Regions from separate parts of the Cellvibrio fibrivorans genome, predicted to be linked through region 1. Evidence: predicted binding sites of a transcription regulator. Region 1 holds the regulator's gene; each other region holds the start of a gene.

Region 1 (4,447 bases):
TGATCCACACCAATCCCGACAGCAGTGTTGAAAAAATGATCGCCACCGGCAACCCGGCGCGCTTCCAACAGCAACCGGAAAAGGATCAAGGTGTAGTCACCGCCGCTGCCAAACAAATTACTTATACCCCCAGCAATGAGCATCTTGTGTTGATTGAAGATGCATCGGTCGAGCAAAACGGTGCGGTCATGAGTGGCCCGCATATCGATTACGACTTAGTAAAAGAAGTGATGAAAGCGGCGGGCAGTAATGGTGCATCGGGCAGCGATGGCCAGCGGATCGAAATCGTGATCCCACCCAAGGCGGGCAAAACTGAAACCAGTAACGACCAGCCCGCTGCCGCATCCAGTGCAGCCCAATCCTCATCAACTGAAGCAACCCCTTAACTCATATGCCCAGCCTGCACGCACGCCATCTCGCAAAAAGTTACAAAAAACGTAAAGTCGTTATCGACGTCTCGATTACTGTGGAGAGCGGCCATATCGTCGGCCTGCTCGGCCCCAATGGCGCCGGTAAAACCACCTGCTTTTATATGATTGCCGGCCTGGTGCCCGCCGATAATGGCAATGTATTAATTGACGACCGCGATATTACCCAACTGCCCATCCACGGCCGAGCTCGCGCCGGCATCGGTTACTTGCCACAAGAAGCCTCGATTTTCCGCAAGCTGACCGTCGCCGATAACATCATGGCAATCCTCGAAACCCGCAAGGATCTGGATCGCACCCAGCGCCAGGAAAAGCTCGAATCATTGCTTAATGAATTTCACATCACCCACATCCGCGACAGCCTGGGGATGGCACTTTCAGGGGGCGAACGCCGCCGGGTAGAAATCGCTCGTGCGCTAGCGACCGACCCCAAATTTATTTTGCTCGATGAACCTTTTGCCGGAGTTGACCCCATCTCGGTCAACGATATCAAAGAAATTGTGCGCCATCTTAAGGACCGCGGTATTGGCGTGCTGATTACTGACCACAACGTGCGCGAGACACTGGATATATGTGAGACCGCCTATATTGTAAGCGAAGGCCACATTATTGCCGAGGGCGATGCCGAAACCGTACTCAGCAACAGCAAGGTGCGTGAAGTCTATTTAGGCGAGCATTTCCGTCTGTAAAGGTGGCTAAACCCGTCACCACCAGTGTTACCAACCGCCCGTCAGCAACACCTTCGGCAACACACAAACAACTTGACAAGTAACATTCTTTGATCATTAGGCATAAAGCTTGCTTAAGCTTATTGCTTGCGCGCCAAACCCTGACTAAACTCCACCTATCTGATGTTTTCCATCCTGCGTTATAAGGGTTTGTCGTTCACACAATGAAGCAATCTCTCCAGCTCAAACTCGGTCAGCAGCTGACCATGACTCCGCAACTGCAGCAGGCAATCCGCCTACTGCAACTATCGACATTAGACCTGCAGCAAGAAATCCAGGAAGCGCTTGAATCCAATCCTATGTTGGAAGTGGAGGAAAGCTTCGACAGCCCCAGTAGCACCAATGATTACGAAGGCAGTGAGCTGGATAAAGCGGATTACACTCGCCAGTTAGAGATCGCTGCTGAAGCCGGTACTGACCACGGCACTGACTTTACCGCGAGCGAAAATTTCTCCTCCAGCAGCGCCGACAACTACAGCGAAACCAATAGCTATACCGAAGGCGGTGAAAGCTTCGGTGAAGGTGAGAATTTTGGTGAAAGTGAGAGTTTTGGCGATAGTGATGTGTACGGTGAGGGCGACGGATTTAGTGCGGACGCCGGCGAATGGAGCGATTCCATCCCCAGTGACCTCCCCGTCGACACGAGCTGGGATGATGTTTACCAATCATCATCCAGCAGCAGCTCAAGCAATTACGACAACGAAGACAATGATTTTGAAAGTCGCCGCGCCGCAACTGATTCGCTCTACGACCATCTGATGTGGCAGTTAAACCTGACGCCCATGTCGGATCGCGACCGCGTACTGGCGATGGCAATTATCGATGCGGTGGAACCGAGCGGCATGCTGTCCATCACCATCGAAGAAATTTTTGAAGGTATGCGCAGCGATTTTGAAGAGCTGGAACTCGACGAAGTTGAAGCGGTGCAACACCGCTTGCAACAGTTCGATCCTTGCGGCGTATGCAGTCAAAATCTATCTGAGTGCCTGTTGGTGCAATTGCAACAATTTGATCCGAAAACACCGTTTTTAGACTCGGCAAAATTAATTGCCAAACAATATTTGCCGGTGCTCGGCAGCCGCGATTATCGCCAGCTGATGCGCCGCACCAAATTGAAAGAAGCTGAATTAAGCCAGGCAGTGGCATTAATTCAAAGTTTGAATCCGCGCCCAGGCGATATGATCGCCAATGGCGATACCGAATATGTAGTACCTGATGTATTCGTTGAAAAACGCGATGGCCGCTGGATAGTGGAACTCAATCCGGATATTGCGCCGCGCTTGCGCATTAATTCCGACTACGCCTCTATGGTGAAACGCGCCGACTCCAGCACCGACAACACCTTCCTCAAAGATAATTTGCAGGAGGCGCGCTGGTTCTTAAAAAGTTTGCAAAGCCGCAATGAAACCCTGTTAAAAGTGGCGAGTTGTATTGTGGAAAAACAGCGCGGCTTTTTGGATTATGGTCCTGAAGCGATGAAGCCATTGGTGCTGCACGATATTGCTGAAATTGTTGAGATGCACGAATCGACTATTTCACGTGTCACCACCCAAAAATACATGCACACACCACAGGGTATTTTCGAGCTGAAATACTTTTTCTCCAGCCATGTCAGCACCGACAGTGGTGGCGAATGTTCATCAACTGCAATTCGCGCGATTATCAAAAAATTGGTAAGTGCCGAGAATCCGAAAAAACCGCTCAGCGATAGCAAGATTACCGACCTGCTCGCCGAGCAGGGGATTCAAGTGGCACGCCGTACTATTGCCAAATACCGCGAATCACTCAATATTCCGCCGTCGAATGAACGCAAAACTATTTAGCTATTTAGTTGTATTAGTAGTACCAATAAAGTTCGGATCAAAAAATCACTGATGTAATGCGAGGTTGTGCCAGTCGCAACCGTTTTGTTTCTAGCGAGAGGAAGTATCTATGCAAATAAATATCAGCGGTCGTCATGTAGAAGTTACCGATTCCATGAAAGAGTATGTAACCAGTAAAATTGAGCGCTTAACGCACCACCATGACCGCATCACCAGCACCAACGTTATCCTCTCGGTAGATAAACTTATCCAAAAAGCAGAAGCCACTATCCATGTCAGTGGCAAAGATGTATTCGCTGAAGCTACTCATGAAGATCTGTATGCCGCGATTGATGCACTGGCTGATAAACTTGACCGCCAATTGATTAAACACAAAGAGAAGATGCGCAGCCATCGCTGAGTGCGCGATAGCTCGCCATCGTTAACTGAACCTACGCCGCCATCGCCACCTTGCGATGTCTGCATTATTTATTGAGAGATGCCCAGCATCACCTTGTCATGCAAATTCAATCCCTGATCAGCCCCAGCCGCACCCTCTGCGGCGTCGAAGGGGGCAGCAAGAAACGCGCACTGGAGTTGCTCGCCAACACCATTGCGCAGGATATCCCCGATATTGATGCCGATGAATTGTTCCGCCGCCTGATTGGCCGCGAGCGCCTCGGCTCCACTGGTATTGGCCACGGAATTGCAATCCCCCACTGCCGTATTGAACACTGTAAAGGCACTGTGGGTGCACTGATTACCCTGACCGATCCAATCGACTTCGATGCAATAGATTCGCAACCGGTCGATATTCTGTTCGCGATGCTGGTGCCGGAAGATGCCCACAGCGAACACTTGCAAACCTTGGCAGCACTGGCTGGCGCACTGAACAACGCCGAATACCGCCAGCGCCTGCGCGCCTCCAAAACTAATGAAGCGCTCTATGATGCAGCGCTAACAACCTCGTAAACAGGATTTATATGCATCTGGTGATCGTCAGTGGCTTGTCTGGTTCGGGTAAGAGTACGGCACTCCATGTCCTTGAGGATGTGGGGTTCAACTGTATCGACAACTTGCCCGTCAGCCTGCTACCTGCGTTGGTTGCCCAGATCCAGATCCACAAAGATGACCAACACCGCTTTGCCATTGGTATCGATGTGCGCAATGCCTGGCAAGATCTGGCTATCTTCCCGCAGATGATCAGCACCCTCAAAGAAGCGCATCTGCCCTTCCAGACCCTGTTCCTCGATTCTCAACCACCGGTATTGATCCAGCGATTCAGTGAAACCCGCCGCAAGCATCCGCTGTCAGATAAACATACTAGCCTGGAAGAGGCGATCAGCGCTGAGCAGCAGCTTCTGGAGCCCATCCGCGATTGTGCTGACCAGATTATCGATACCAGCCACCTGAATCTGCATGAGTTGCGCGATCTGGTGAAAGAGCGGGTCGTGGGCCGCAGTGAATCGACCATGGCTATTTTGTTTGA
Region 2 (4,447 bases), on a different contig from region 1:
CTTGGGCTTTTTCCAGCGCGCGACGCTCCATCAATTCCTGGCGACGCGCCACATTGTGGGTATAGGCATTAAACTCAATCAGCAATTCGGCAAAGATGCGCACATCATTCTTGAATTCCTGCAGCAGGCGAAACACCGTGGTTTTGATCTTGGTAAAGATATCGTATTGGTCGCTGCCATCATTACTCACCCAGCGCACACCGGCTTCGGCAAGACTGTTGAGCAGCACGCGCGCGGGGTGCTCAGGTTGCTCAAAAAAACCCTTGTCGATAAAGGCGATTTTCAGAAACGGCGTATGCAAATAACTGAGCAATGCTTTGACAGAATCGGGCAAGTGATCATCAGACAGCATGTACTCAAACAACATACCGACCAAGTCAATGGTCTGCATATCACCCGCTTCTACTGCGCCATTTTCGTTTTCGCTGGCGATCTGCTCCATCATCTTGCGGCCAACCTCGGCCACCATTTGCGGTGCAATAGGCACAGGGCCCGACTCATGGTTAGCCAGCACCTGCTGGGTCACACTAAAGGCCTGGGTTTGCATCTGTTCCAGCACACTCACCAATTGATTTTGGGTGTAGACCTGTAAATTAGCGGGTGACGCTGTAGGCACAGCAGGGGTAGCGACAACTGCTCCATTGGGGTTGATCACCGGGCTATTCGCCGCCTGACCAGCAACCACCGCTTGAGGATTGAAATGTGCAGCCTGGATTGCAGGCAATGCCTGGGTTACATGGGTTTGCAACAGGCGGATCGCGTTCAACAGGCTGTTTTGGTACTGGATATCATTGGGGTTGAGCGCACCACTGAGCAATTTATCGCTCGCACGGCGCTGATGCTGCTGTTCTTCTTCGACTTGTTGCTGCTCGTCAACTGACCCGTCGTTGCGCTCGAAGGGATCATCCTGCATCGCCTCATCCGTTTTGTGGTCAGCCGGCTTGTCACTGGCGGGAACAAAGCGGAGATTGGGCAACAGGTTTTGGCGGATCAGGTAATCATTCAGCTCATCGTATAGCCCATCGAGCATGCCAATCACGTCTTGATCGAACAACTTGTAGCCGATGATTTTGGTTTTGACATCAATATCCAGATTGGCGAGCAGCTTGCGCAGCGATTCACAAAATTGTACCGGGCTGGCAGGGTTGGCGCGCTCATCAATCTTTTCGCCATCATTTAACAGCGCCAAACGCTGCTGCAATGCCCAGAGCTGCTCGGCAAAAAAATTGTCGGCGCGATGCGTAATAGAGGTAATAGCGATGGTTTCTTCAAGGTCTGAATGTTCCACCAACGAAAGAATATCGCCGCTAAAACGCTCTTCGCCCGTCAGGGTATTAAGGGATTTATTCTTGAATTTTACAAAACCGTTGGCCAGATGCTGGCAAAACTCTTGTTCAGCCGCTTGCTGTACAGCTGCAAGTAAATTTTGGGTTTCATAGAGGGCTATCTGGTCTTTATTAGATTTAGCCTGTTCAGCAACTTCCAGAACCTGCTTACACCACTGCCGCCAAAAATTAGGGAAAACACGGTACGCAAAACCGCGCGTTAAATCGCGGCAATGTTTTAAATATTGAATGACCAATTGCTCTGACATGGCTACCGCAGAATACGGAGAAGACTTATTAATATCAGAACCAGGTAAGCCTGAGTTATGCATAATTATTCCGTGTTTTTCCATGAATTTCATATTCCCTAGCGCCTATTATTACCAAGCTGGTTTTGCGCTAACCGCGCTTGGAATCAGTGCCTGCGAACCTAGAGACTAGATGAGTGAATCTTCTATATAGGTTGTCCTGAGCGACAATCTTAACAGCTTGTGAGATTTCTTCCAGCCAATAAGACTATTGGCTCACAGTTAGATTAAAAATAGCACGATCTACGCAAATCGCCGCAAAGATGCCTTTCCAGCCGTTCGAAAGATAAGTAAATCCTGATTTTTCAATATTTGGATAAATGTTCCTTGAGCAACCGCACGCCCGGCGCACCAAAATAATCCAGCACGCACAGTATCGCGCCCCACCATGGAACACATATAGGCATAACTTCCCTCCATGAAACTCCCAAATCCCTTTCAAAATCAGGCAATTAAAAAATTGGCACTCATATTGCGATAGCCCCCCTGTAATAACTGATTCGCACTCTGGGTGGTTTTAGCTATTCAACAAATCTGTACACACAATTTGTTAATAGGAGGCTAGGGTTCCGGTCACTTGATTTTATCAAGCGATGTCTGGTCCGAGAGCTTCCGACCTCCCAAGGCAGGCAAAAGGCTAAACGCCCGCAACTGTCTTGAGGTTACACGGCGGGATAAAAGCCCGGGAGATGGAATGGCCTAATCGCCAGAGTGCTCCCATTTGCTTGCGCCGATGTCACCAAAACCGCTGGAGGTTATTCATGTTGCGTCAATCCCGCCTTAAAAAAGTATTACTGGCCATTACACTCTCCCTCTCCGCCGCTTGTGCCAGTGCTGCTGAACCATTCAAAGTCTGCTGGTCCATCTATGTTGGTTGGATGCCGTGGGGCTACGGGGCCGAACAAAAAATTGTCGATAAATGGGCAAAAAAATACGGCATCGAAATTGAAGTTGTGCAAATCAACGATTACGTCGAATCCATTAACCAATACACCGCAGGCCAATTTGATGGCTGTGTAATGACAAACATGGATGCGCTCACCATCCCCGCTGCTGGCGGTGTAGATTCAACCGCATTGATCGTCGGCGACTTCTCCAACGGTAACGATGGCGTTGTACTCAAAGGTGGTAAAACGCTGAAAGACATTAAAGGCCAGCAAGTCAATCTGGTTGAACTGAGCGTATCTCATTACCTGCTTGCGCGCGGTTTGGAAACTGTCGGTTTGAAAGAGTCCGATGTCAAAGTCGTTAACACCTCTGACGCCGATATGGTCGCCGTGTACGGCACTAAAGATGTCACCGCGGTTACCACTTGGAATCCACTGCTAAGCGAAATCCTCGCACAACCTAACAGCACCAAAGTTTTCGACTCATCACAAATTCCTGGTGAAATTATGGATTTGATGATAGTGAACACCGAAACCCTGAAAAAGAATCCTGCACTCGGTAAAGCCCTTGTTGGCGCCTGGTACGAAATTATGGGCGTAATGAGCGGATCAGACAAAGCCGCTGCTGCTGCCAAAACCGCTATGGCTGTTGCCTCAGGGACTGACCTCGCCGGTTTTGAATCGCAACTCGCCAGCACAAAAATGTTTTACACACCCGCTTCAGCTCTTGCTCTTATCAATAGCGAAGAACTGTTAAAAACCATGCAGAAAGTTGCTGAGTTTTCGTTTGATCACGGCCTGTTAGGTGAGGGTGCACCCGATGCTAAATACATCGGCGTAGAAGGCCCTAAAGGTGTGTACGGTGATAAGAAAAACGTGAAGCTGCGTTTTGATGCGACTTATATGCAAATGGCAGCAGATAAAAAACTTTAATTGTCTGACACTGATTAATCAGTGAGTCGTCATCCTCGCGCAAACGGGGATCCACACACCGCGTAATCAAATTGAAAGCTGGACTCCCGCGTGCGCGGGAGTGACGACCACACTATAAAGAAGATGCCCATGAAACGATTAATTAATCTAACGCCCTCAAAACCGCTCAAACTTTTACTGGGGATTCTGCCGTTTGCTCTGCTGCTCGTTGTTTATTTGATCGCTTCCGATGCACGCCTCGCCGAAAATGCCAACGACAAACTGCTACCCAGCTTTGCACAAATGGGCGATGCAATTGGCAACCTCGCGTTTGAACCGAGTAAACGCAGTGGTGAATATTTATTTTGGCAAGATACGCTCAGCAGTTTGTATCGCTTAACGCTCGGCATTTTTATCGCCGCTATTTTAGGCTTCACTATCGGCATATTAACCGGCGCGATTCCCACCATCTATTCGCCCATAGCGCCGCTGTTAACCATTATTTCACTGGTTCCGCCCATGGCGCTTTTGCCGGTGTTATTTATCGTCTTTGGTTTGGGTGAATTATCCAAAGTGGCGTTGATTGTGATCGGCGTTGCGCCATTTATCGCGCGCGATATTCAGCGCTGCACCCAGGAAATTCCGCTTGAACAATTAGTTAAAGCACAAACCCTAGGCGCATCTACCTGGCAAATCTTGGTGCGCGTATTAATTCCGCAATTGCTGCCACGTTTGATTAATGCCGTGCGTTTATCGCTCGGTGCCGGATGGTTATTTTTAATTGCCGCAGAAGCAATTGCTTCTACCGACGGTCTGGGTTATCGCATATTTCTGGTACGCCGTTATATGTCCATGGATGTGATCCTGCCCTATGTTGCCTGGATTACCTTACTCGCCTTTTTAGTGGATTGGTTACTCGTCAAGCTCAGCACCACATGTTTCCCCTGGCACTATCAAGCAACAACAAAGTGACAGGCGGCCACCCAATGACCATTATCCCTTTTGATAAAAAATA
Region 3 (4,447 bases), on a different contig from region 1:
TGAGTTACCAGGGTGTATTCGATGCCCTGATGAGTACCGGCGAATCACTACTCGCCGCACCAGCGTTTATCCACGATATGCTCGTCGAATTGAAAGGATTTGCGCAAGCGCGTGCGCAATATCGCCAAGCGAATGCGTTGGTGATGGAGGAGCGCCCCGACTATTCCTACATTCTCAATGACCAAAGAAAAATTGATCACGTAGAAAAACGCGAACGTAATATCGCGCACCGCATGATTGAAGAGGCAATGCTGGTTACTAACCTCTGCGCAGGCGAATTATTTTTGCAGCATCCCGGCTACGGTATTTTTTCCAGTCACATCGGGTTTCGCCCGGAACGTATCAATGATGCGGTCGCACTGATTCAGGAAGACCGCCCGGATTTAACCATTGGCGACTTAACTCAGTTGGATAGCTTCCAAAAATTATTTAGCGAATTGCGCTCAAACCCGACAGGTAATCCTTTAAGCGCGAGCCTGCATTCACTCTTACAACGCATGCTGCAAGCTGGCTCATTAACCTTTGATCCCATTCCGCATTTTGGTTTGGGCTTTAAAGCTTATGCGATGGTGACCTCACCTATTCGCCGCTATAACGATCTGTTTAACCATCTTGCGATTAAACGCATATTGCGCGGCTTGCCAGCAGAAAATGTGGGCAATAAAAAACAATTTGCCGAACAGTTACAAAACCAACTCAACACTGGCCGCCAAGCATGTCGCTATGCGGAAACCTGGCTCGGTTGCCAATATGCGAAGCAGCACATTGGGAGTGTGCATCCCGCCAGTATCGGTTTGGTTAACTCGTTTGGTATCGGCGTAAAAATGGAAGATTGGGGTTTGGAAGGCTATGCACTACTAGCTCCCAAAGAGAGTGACATTAAAGCACAATTTGATTCACGTCGCCTAAGCCTGACAATTGAAGGCAAGACTTACAAACTCGATGAAAAAGTATTTGTGGTGATCAACGACGTTGATGTTGAGAAGCGCAAAATCAGCTTGGAATTAGTAACCGAAGAAACAGCACAGCGTTTGAGTGCATGGCTGTAGCAATCATAAATCCGTAGATGATTAAGGAGTGAGTGATGGCAAAAAAATACTGGCTATTTAAAGCAGAACCACACATCTACGGTATCGACCATCTCGCGGCTGCGCCCGATAAAATCGGCCGCTGGGATGGCATCCGCAATTACCAAGCCCGTAATTTTTTACGCGATCAAGTCGCATTGAATGATGAAGTATTTATCTATCACAGCAGTTGCAAAAATGTCGGCATAGTCGGCACCGCTAAAGTCGTAAAAACCGCCTACCCCGACCCAACCCAATTTAATCCGGAAAGCGATTATTACGATCCCAAATCAACACCAGAAAATCCGCGTTGGGTTTCGGTGGATATTAAGCTCACTAAAGTATTCCCGCGGTTGATTGCGCTAGCGGAAATCAAAGCGCAACCGCGATTAGAAAATATGATACTGGTAAAACAGAGTCGCTTATCAACACAACCGGTCACAGTTGATGAGTGGAAACTCATTAACGATTTGCTGTAGTCACTTTTTGATCAAACTGCTAACGCATTAGACCCCAGCAGAAACACGTCAATAAGCCCTTAAACAGCAGACCGAAATAATTTACATCAATTTAAGATTAAGGCTTAATTTTTGCCACCCGAACACGACAACCCCACAGGAAGTTGTTATGAAAAAACTCATTTCATCACTGTTAGTTACCGCAGTAATTACGGTGTGCACGCCAGCGTCCGCTTATACGATTAAAGCAGGTGAAATCTATGCAGGGACGAATGTGGGCAGCTTGGATACCTTGCTTGGGCAAACCCTCATGCAAGGCAATAGCAACCCCACCTCTGAAACTAACTGGGTCAACTCTTTACTAAACCCAGACACTACCTATGTCACCAAAACCAATAGCGTCGAGATTTACGCCACGACGGAATCCAGCTACGTATATGCTTTTGAATTGGCAGCTACACCTGGTTATTTTTTAGTAAAAAATGCCAAGTGGTGGGCACTCTTTGAAAACAATGCCAACGCCAGTTGGGGGGTGATTGACTTTTCACAACTCAATAGTGGATTCAAATTTAAAGATTTGGGAAATACGACAATTAGTCATGTTACTGAGTTTGGAAAATTCACCAGTGTCGCCGAGCCATCAGGTTTATTGTTGTTTGGATTAGGGCTTATAGGGCTGAGCGTTATGCGCCGCCGTCTTAAAATCTAATACCAGAGAATGTATTAATGAGAAAGGCCAGCAATTGCTGGCCTTTTCTTTTTAACAATCACTCCTTTTGCTTAACACAACTACTCATCCGCCATCCGATCTTGCGCCTTGCTCACGCCGGTTTCGGGCTCATCGATTTCATCGGAAGAATCCACACCGGAATCATCACCGTCTTCTTCATCTTCTTCCAACACGCCTTCGTTCATTTGACTTTCTTCGATCAAAATAGCTTCCGGTGTCTGGATACCTATGTGGTAGGCGGCAAAGCCGGGGAGCACTACTTGATCGAGCGCCATACCGATAATGCGGCCGTTGTAGGGAGACTTAATCGTGGTGCGCGCGTTAGTAATTGGATCAGTTACTGTGCCTAAGATATCTTCTTCTTTTACACGCTGCCCGAGCGTAGCTTTACTAAATAAAATTCCACTTTGATTGGCACGCACCCACGCCGAGCGATAATAAACCGGAGCGATGCGCGTCCAGCGCTGTTGTTTCCCATACATACCCGTTTTGGCAAGCAAGGTGTTGATCGCCTTGACACCCTCTTCAACCACTTCGCTTTGCATGGCCATAGGTTCGCCCGCCTCAAGGGTTACAGCGGGAATACCTGCGCGCACCGCAGCTGCACGTAAAGAATTCGGATTGCCGCGCCCATTAAGCACAGCAATCACACCAAAATTTTGTGCGAGCCGCGCAACATTTTCATCTGCAAGATCTGCACGCAATTGCGGCAAATTAGTGCGATGAAATGAGCCGGTATGCAAATCTACCAACGAGTCACAATGCATAATTATTTTGGTAAAAAATGAGTGCGCCAAACGCGATGCCGAACTGCCATGGGTATTACCGGGGAAGTAGCGGTTCCAGTCACGGCGGTCGGGAAGATAACGCGAGTTGCGGCGAAAGCCCATAATATTAGCCACGGGCACCCCGATAATTGTTCCCGTCAACTTGGCCGGATCTATGTCAAACACAACACGGCGCACCATTTCGATTCCATTTAATTCATCGCCATGAACAGCGCCAGTTAAACACAGTGTTTTGCCTGGGGTTGCCCCATTCACGACAAGAATAGGAGTGGCCTCACTGAAACCACCAACAGCAGTTTCCGAATTCCATGTCAGACGCACCGACGTTCCAGGTTTAACTTCCGTGTCCAGAATAAATTTAGAAAGCGATAAAGGTTCAACGGAGGTCGCAACATCAGCCGCGCTTGATAATTCGTTATGCAGCGACGAGTTGACCGATGAATTCTCTGCTGACAAATCGCCGCTGGCAGATGAAATGTCACTTGCAGTTGAAGATGAAACTGTTGCCACGGCCGAAGAAAATGCAGACGATGTGTCTATCGCCGATTGCGCTTGTGAAGTCTCTGCAACCGCAAGCACAGACGCACTTGCTGATGCTATGGACGAGACAGAAGGAGAAGCCTCAAGTGTTGAATCCTGCAAGTTATTAGTCGATGAAGATTGCGCAGCATCGATAGTAGCGGGATAACTGCTGGCACTTAGACTGCTAACCAATGATTCGTTTGCAGGAGGGATTTCTGTTTGTGCAAAGCTAGAGCACACGCACAAGAAAAAGAGAACAAAAAGCAAAACGGATGAAATAATGTTGCCTAGCTCGTGATGATTGATTGATTCTTGATGGTTGATTCCAAGCGTGTGGCGCATATGATCGGCGTCTCGTTGTATTTGTTGCCTTATTAGAAGAATAACTCACAACCGCAAACAAACACGCACATCCCTGTGCCGCAAAAATCCTGTAAAACTTATTCCCATTCAATCGTTGCAGGCGGCTTGCTTGATACATCGTAGCAAACGCGCGATACGCCGGAGATTTCATTGATGATACGGCCAGACACTTTTTCCAATAATTCGTAAGGAAGATGCGCCCAACGTGCCGTCATAAAATCTACGGTTTCCACCGCACGCAATGAAATCACCCACTCATAACGACGACCATCGCCCACTACACCGACTGATTTCACCGGCAGAAATACCGCAAAGGCTTGTGAGGTTTTGTGATACCAACCAGACGCATGCAGTTCTTCCAAGAAGATAGCATCGGCTTCACGCAAAATATCGGCATATTCTTTTTTAACTTCACCGAGAATACGCACTCCCAAACCTGGGCCTGGGAAGGGATGACGATAAACCATATCGTAAGGCAGCCCCAATTCCAAACCTATCGCACGCACTTCGTCTTTAAAC
Region 4 (4,447 bases), on a different contig from region 1:
TTTATTTATCGCCTGCATCTGGCCAGCAGCAATAAATCAGCGGATATTCTTGACGATATTATTTCGTTGGCAAAAGCAAAAGGGGCAGAGATTATTTATCATGAGCGGCAAGCATTAGCGCGCATCTCTAAAAATGCATCACAAGATCAAGGGGTGGCAGCAGATTTACAATTGCGCGGCTATAAACTCTACGATGAGTTTCTTGCAGAAAACAAGAAAAAAAATTATACCCTGCTGGCACTTGATGGAGTACAAAACCCACAAAATCTGGGCATGATTATTAGGTCGGCTTGCGCTGGCAATATCGATGGAATATTGCTGCCCCAAAAAGGTAATGCTCAAATTGACCCGCTTGTTATTAAAGCGAGCGCTGGCACTGTATTTCGAGCTCCGTTATTGCGCTGTAAAGATCTCCCCAAAGCTTTGGGTGACTTTAAGCAAGCAGGTGTAATTGTCTGCGCCCTATCGTCACACGCCGCAACAGAACTTAAAAAATTCACTCCTGATGCCCCATGCATTTATGTACTAGGTAATGAGTCTGAAGGGGTTTCACAGGAAGTTACCACGCTGTGCAACGAGCAAATCTGTATTCCAATGAATAATGGCGTGGAGTCATTAAATGTTGCAGTCACGGCAGCCTTAATTGCCTTTAAATAATCGATATTGAATTCCTACGGCGACAAAATAAAAAAGAGGAGCAGATGCTCCTCTTTTTTGTTGGATTTGACACGCACTCAATTAAAGCTTGTAGCCATCCTCTTCATGCAGGCTCAAATCCAAACCAACACTTTCCTCTTCTTGGGTTACACGTAAACCGGAAGTAAATACACCGGTAACTTTCAGTAAAATATACGTTACAACGGCGGTATAAATAAAGGTAACAACGACGCCCAGCAATTGCACACCTAACTGCTCCCCCATAGAGGTAATGCCACTGGCGAAACCTTGCCCGCTAAATACACCAAGTTCAGTAGATGCAAATATCCCGGCGAGAATTGTGCCCAACACACCACCGACACCATGCACAGGGAAAACATCGAGTGAATCGTCGATTTTCCACACGCGCTTTATCAGCTGGGTCATGAAAAAACAGACAACACCGGCCGCCAAGCCAATCACTAACGCACCGCCAGGGCCAACATATCCAGATGCGGGGGTAATAGTGCCGAGCCCCGCGACCATCCCGGTCACAATACCCAATACACTCGGCTTTCTGAAGCGCATCCATTCAATAGTCATCCACGCCAAGGCACCTGCTGCTGCAGAAATATGAGTCACCAACATTGCCATAGCTGCATTGCCATTGGCAGCCAGCGCGCTACCAGCATTAAAACCGAACCAACCTACCCACAGCATACCTGCACCGGTAACCGTCATCGTCATATTGTGCGGAGGCATTGCGGTTGTGGGAAAGCCATTGCGCTTGCCAATTACTATGGCTGCAACAAGCGCGGCCACACCCGCAGTGATATGTACGACTGTACCGCCCGCGAAATCCAACAACCCCTTTGCGAATAGCCAACCTGACCCAGCCCACACCCAATGACAGACAGGGATGTACACAGCAAACAACCAAAGTGCAGAAAAGATCAGCATGGAGGAGAACTTCATGCGCTCTGCAAAAGCGCCAACAATCAGCGCTGGCGTGATAATGGCAAAGGTCATTTGATACATTGCATGCAGGCTAAGCGGGATATCTCCCGCCAACGCGTCCTCGGTGATGTTGGCCATGAACACCATACTCAAATCACCAATCCATGCATTACCAGTTCCAAACGCCAAACTGTAGCCTGCGATCAACCATAGGATTGAAACCAAACAAGCAATCGCAAAACATTGCATGAGTACCGACAAGATATTCTTTACACGCACCAAGCCACCATAGAACAATGCCAACCCAGGCAAGGTCATAAAGAGAACCAATGCTGTTGAGGTCAAAATCCAGGCTGTATTAGCACCATTAATTGTCGCCTCTTGGGCAAGTGCGCCCTGACCATAAACAGTCAGCAGCCCCCCTAATAGCGCAAAGAGTTTGAAATTTAGCTTCTTCATAGTGACCCCATGATGGTTTTTTTGGTTAATAGGATGTGATCCGATTGCATTTTAATTTTTGTGGTGAACCTTGCTCTGTTTTGATACAGGGCCAATCTACTGATTGCACAAAGTGTAGGAAATATCATCCACCCCATAAAACAATCGCACCAGATAAAGGCAAAAAAAATCCATTTATTAGGTAATAATTAAAATGAATCAGAGAAAAGCAAATTTTAAACCATAATTATTTTTTATATATTTTTCATATACATATCGCCTTTAGCACCAAGATAAATCATCATAAATGCACCACACAAGAACATATGAATATTTTATAAGTCTATTTTGGTGCAAAAATAATGAAGGATCGTATCCCGGCAGCCTAAGATACAATTCACTACCTCAAACCACTCAACAAAGGATCATACATTGACCAAGTGGCTCACCCTTTGCGTGTTACCTGTGTTTGTTTCACTACTCCTCTCGCGATTATTGATCCATCATTTCGGGAAGCGCCTGCTAGACATGCCCAATATTCGCAGCTCCCACCAAACTCCTACCCCGCGAGGTGGCGGTATAGCCATAGTTGGCGGCGTGATCATCGCAGCATTAACAGCATTGAGCCTGGGCCATATACCCTTCACACCTGTTTACTGGTTGATGATTCCAGCCGGACTCATGGCAATTCTTGGGATCTGTGATGATTTATTCAATCTGAATGTAGCCATACGCCTGACCATACAGTTTTTGCTTGCCGGTTTAGGCATCTATTTGATTGGGATCAACAATGAGTTGCCAGCCCCCATTCAATTGTTAATTACAGGCGTCTTGATTTTATTTATTGTATGGATGACAAATTTATACAATTTTATGGATGGAATTAATGGTTTGGCAGCACTTGAAGCAATCTGCGTGTGTATGGGTATGGCGTTAATATATTGGATAAAAACCATAAACACAGACGCTATTTATTTATTGATAATTATCTCGGCAAGCGCTAGTGGGTTTTTATTTTGGAATTTCCCTAAAGCAAAACTGTTTATGGGGGACACAGGCAGTCTTTTTCTTGGCCTTGGCCTTGGCCTACTTGCTACTGGAAGCATAACTGACGATTTCCGCATTTTTTCCGCCTGGCTAATTATGCTTGGTGTATTTATTGTAGATGCCAGTTACACACTTTCTTCCCGCCTCCTTACCCGACAAGCTGTTCACCAGGCGCATCGAACTCACGCCTATCAAAAAATTGCAATCAAATTAAATTCACATACTTACGCAACACTCGCAATTGTTGCCATCAATCTGTTCTGGCTTCTACCTATCGCAATTGCAGTCACAACAATTCAGATACATTTTTCTGTTGCATTAGCGATTGCCTATGCCCCCTTACTACTGATCGCACATAAATTTCGGGCAGGCTGTATGGAGTAATCAATTAACCAGCAAAACTTTATTTTCCTCAGGCAACTCTGGCGCATCGATTAAATAACCTGCAGGAACCTCGAACAACAATGATTTAATCAAATCACTGTTATTCGACTCACACGCAATAGCCAAACGCTTCAGAAACAACTCCATCTCTTGCCATGATATAAACTGTTCCATCGCACGAAAAATTCTACTGTGCTCTGTGGGAGCAACATTGTCACCAATAAGAAGCTCTTCAAACAATTTTTCACCAGGACGCAAGCCTGTGTAACTAATGGCAATATCACCATCGCGGTCATGCTCGTCGCGAACAGTAAGTCCCGAAAGGCTTATCATACGCTTTGCCAAATCCACGATTTTTATTGGCTCTCCCATATCCAATACAAAAACATCGCCCCCATGCCCCATCGCGCCGGCCTGTATGACCAACTGGGCAGCCTCACGAATTGTCATAAAATAACGAATGATGTCAGGATGAGTTACGGTGACGGGCCCTCCCTCTTTAATTTGCTTGCGAAAGAGTGGAACTACAGAGCCAGATGAACCTAACACATTGCCAAATCGAACCATCACAAACCGAGTTGATGATTCTTTTTGTGCAAGACTTTGCAAGATTAGCTCAGCTAATCGTTTCGATGCCCCCATAAGATTTGTGGGGCGCACGGCTTTATCCGTAGAAATAAGTACAAATAGCTCTACGCCGGCATTAATAGCAGCCTCAGCACAAAACTGCGTTCCAAACACATTATTTTTCATTCCCTCGACGCAATTGCTTTCAACCAAAGGGACATGCTTATAGGCGGCAGCGTGATACACAGTTTGAACTCTATGCTCCACCATAACAGAATCAAGTAGGCGGGAGTTTTGGACGGAACCAAGCAATGCAACAACATTAACCTGATCTACATTTTTCCCTGCAAGTTCGCGCTCAATGCTATAGAGACTAAACTCATTGTGATCAATTAAGATTAATTTTCGCGGCTTTAAC

What was found. The regulator sigma-54, encoded in region 1, starts transcription at its own class of promoters, with help from an activator protein. The targets are predictions, from matches to a motif close to TGGCACANNNNTTGCNNT.
Region 2: a site for sigma-54 is predicted at 2,095-2,112, ahead of J2X05_RS18285 (putative urea ABC transporter substrate-binding protein). Genes of this name have one in related genera too.
Region 3: a site for sigma-54 is predicted at 1,647-1,664, ahead of J2X05_RS08270 (PEP-CTERM sorting domain-containing protein). Genes of this name have one in related genera too.
Region 4: a site for sigma-54 is predicted at 2,258-2,275, ahead of J2X05_RS07655 (ammonium transporter). Genes of this name have one in related genera too.

Annotation. Positions count from the first base shown of each region.
Region 1 is NZ_JAVDVX010000008.1:38,619-43,065, reverse strand. It holds gene lptA (lipopolysaccharide transport periplasmic protein LptA) at 1-386, shown strand, start outside; gene lptB (LPS export ABC transporter ATP-binding protein) at 392-1,117, shown strand; gene J2X05_RS18785 (RNA polymerase factor sigma-54) at 1,321-2,979, shown strand; gene hpf (ribosome hibernation-promoting factor, HPF/YfiA family) at 3,089-3,379, shown strand; gene ptsN (PTS IIA-like nitrogen regulatory protein PtsN) at 3,478-3,930, shown strand; gene rapZ (RNase adapter RapZ) at 3,942-4,447, shown strand, end outside.
Region 2 is NZ_JAVDVX010000007.1:262,874-267,320, forward strand. It holds gene J2X05_RS18280 (DUF1631 family protein) at 1-1,657, opposite strand, end outside; guanidine-I (ykkC/yxkD leader) riboswitch at 2,184-2,324, shown strand; gene J2X05_RS18285 (putative urea ABC transporter substrate-binding protein) at 2,395-3,453, shown strand; gene J2X05_RS18290 (ABC transporter permease) at 3,583-4,404, shown strand.
Region 3 is NZ_JAVDVX010000002.1:791,638-796,084, forward strand. It holds gene J2X05_RS08260 (VacB/RNase II family 3'-5' exoribonuclease) at 1-1,049, shown strand, start outside; gene J2X05_RS08265 (EVE domain-containing protein) at 1,085-1,546, shown strand; gene J2X05_RS08270 (PEP-CTERM sorting domain-containing protein) at 1,695-2,234, shown strand; gene J2X05_RS08275 (succinylglutamate desuccinylase/aspartoacylase family protein) at 2,315-3,364, opposite strand; gene J2X05_RS08280 (hypothetical protein) at 3,387-3,731, shown strand; gene guaA (glutamine-hydrolyzing GMP synthase) at 4,006-4,447, opposite strand, start outside.
Region 4 is NZ_JAVDVX010000002.1:646,349-650,795, reverse strand. It holds gene rlmB (23S rRNA (guanosine(2251)-2'-O)-methyltransferase RlmB) at 1-657, shown strand, start outside; gene J2X05_RS07655 (ammonium transporter) at 739-2,052, opposite strand; gene J2X05_RS07650 (MraY family glycosyltransferase) at 2,464-3,462, shown strand; gene J2X05_RS07645 (polysaccharide biosynthesis protein) at 3,463-4,447, opposite strand, start outside.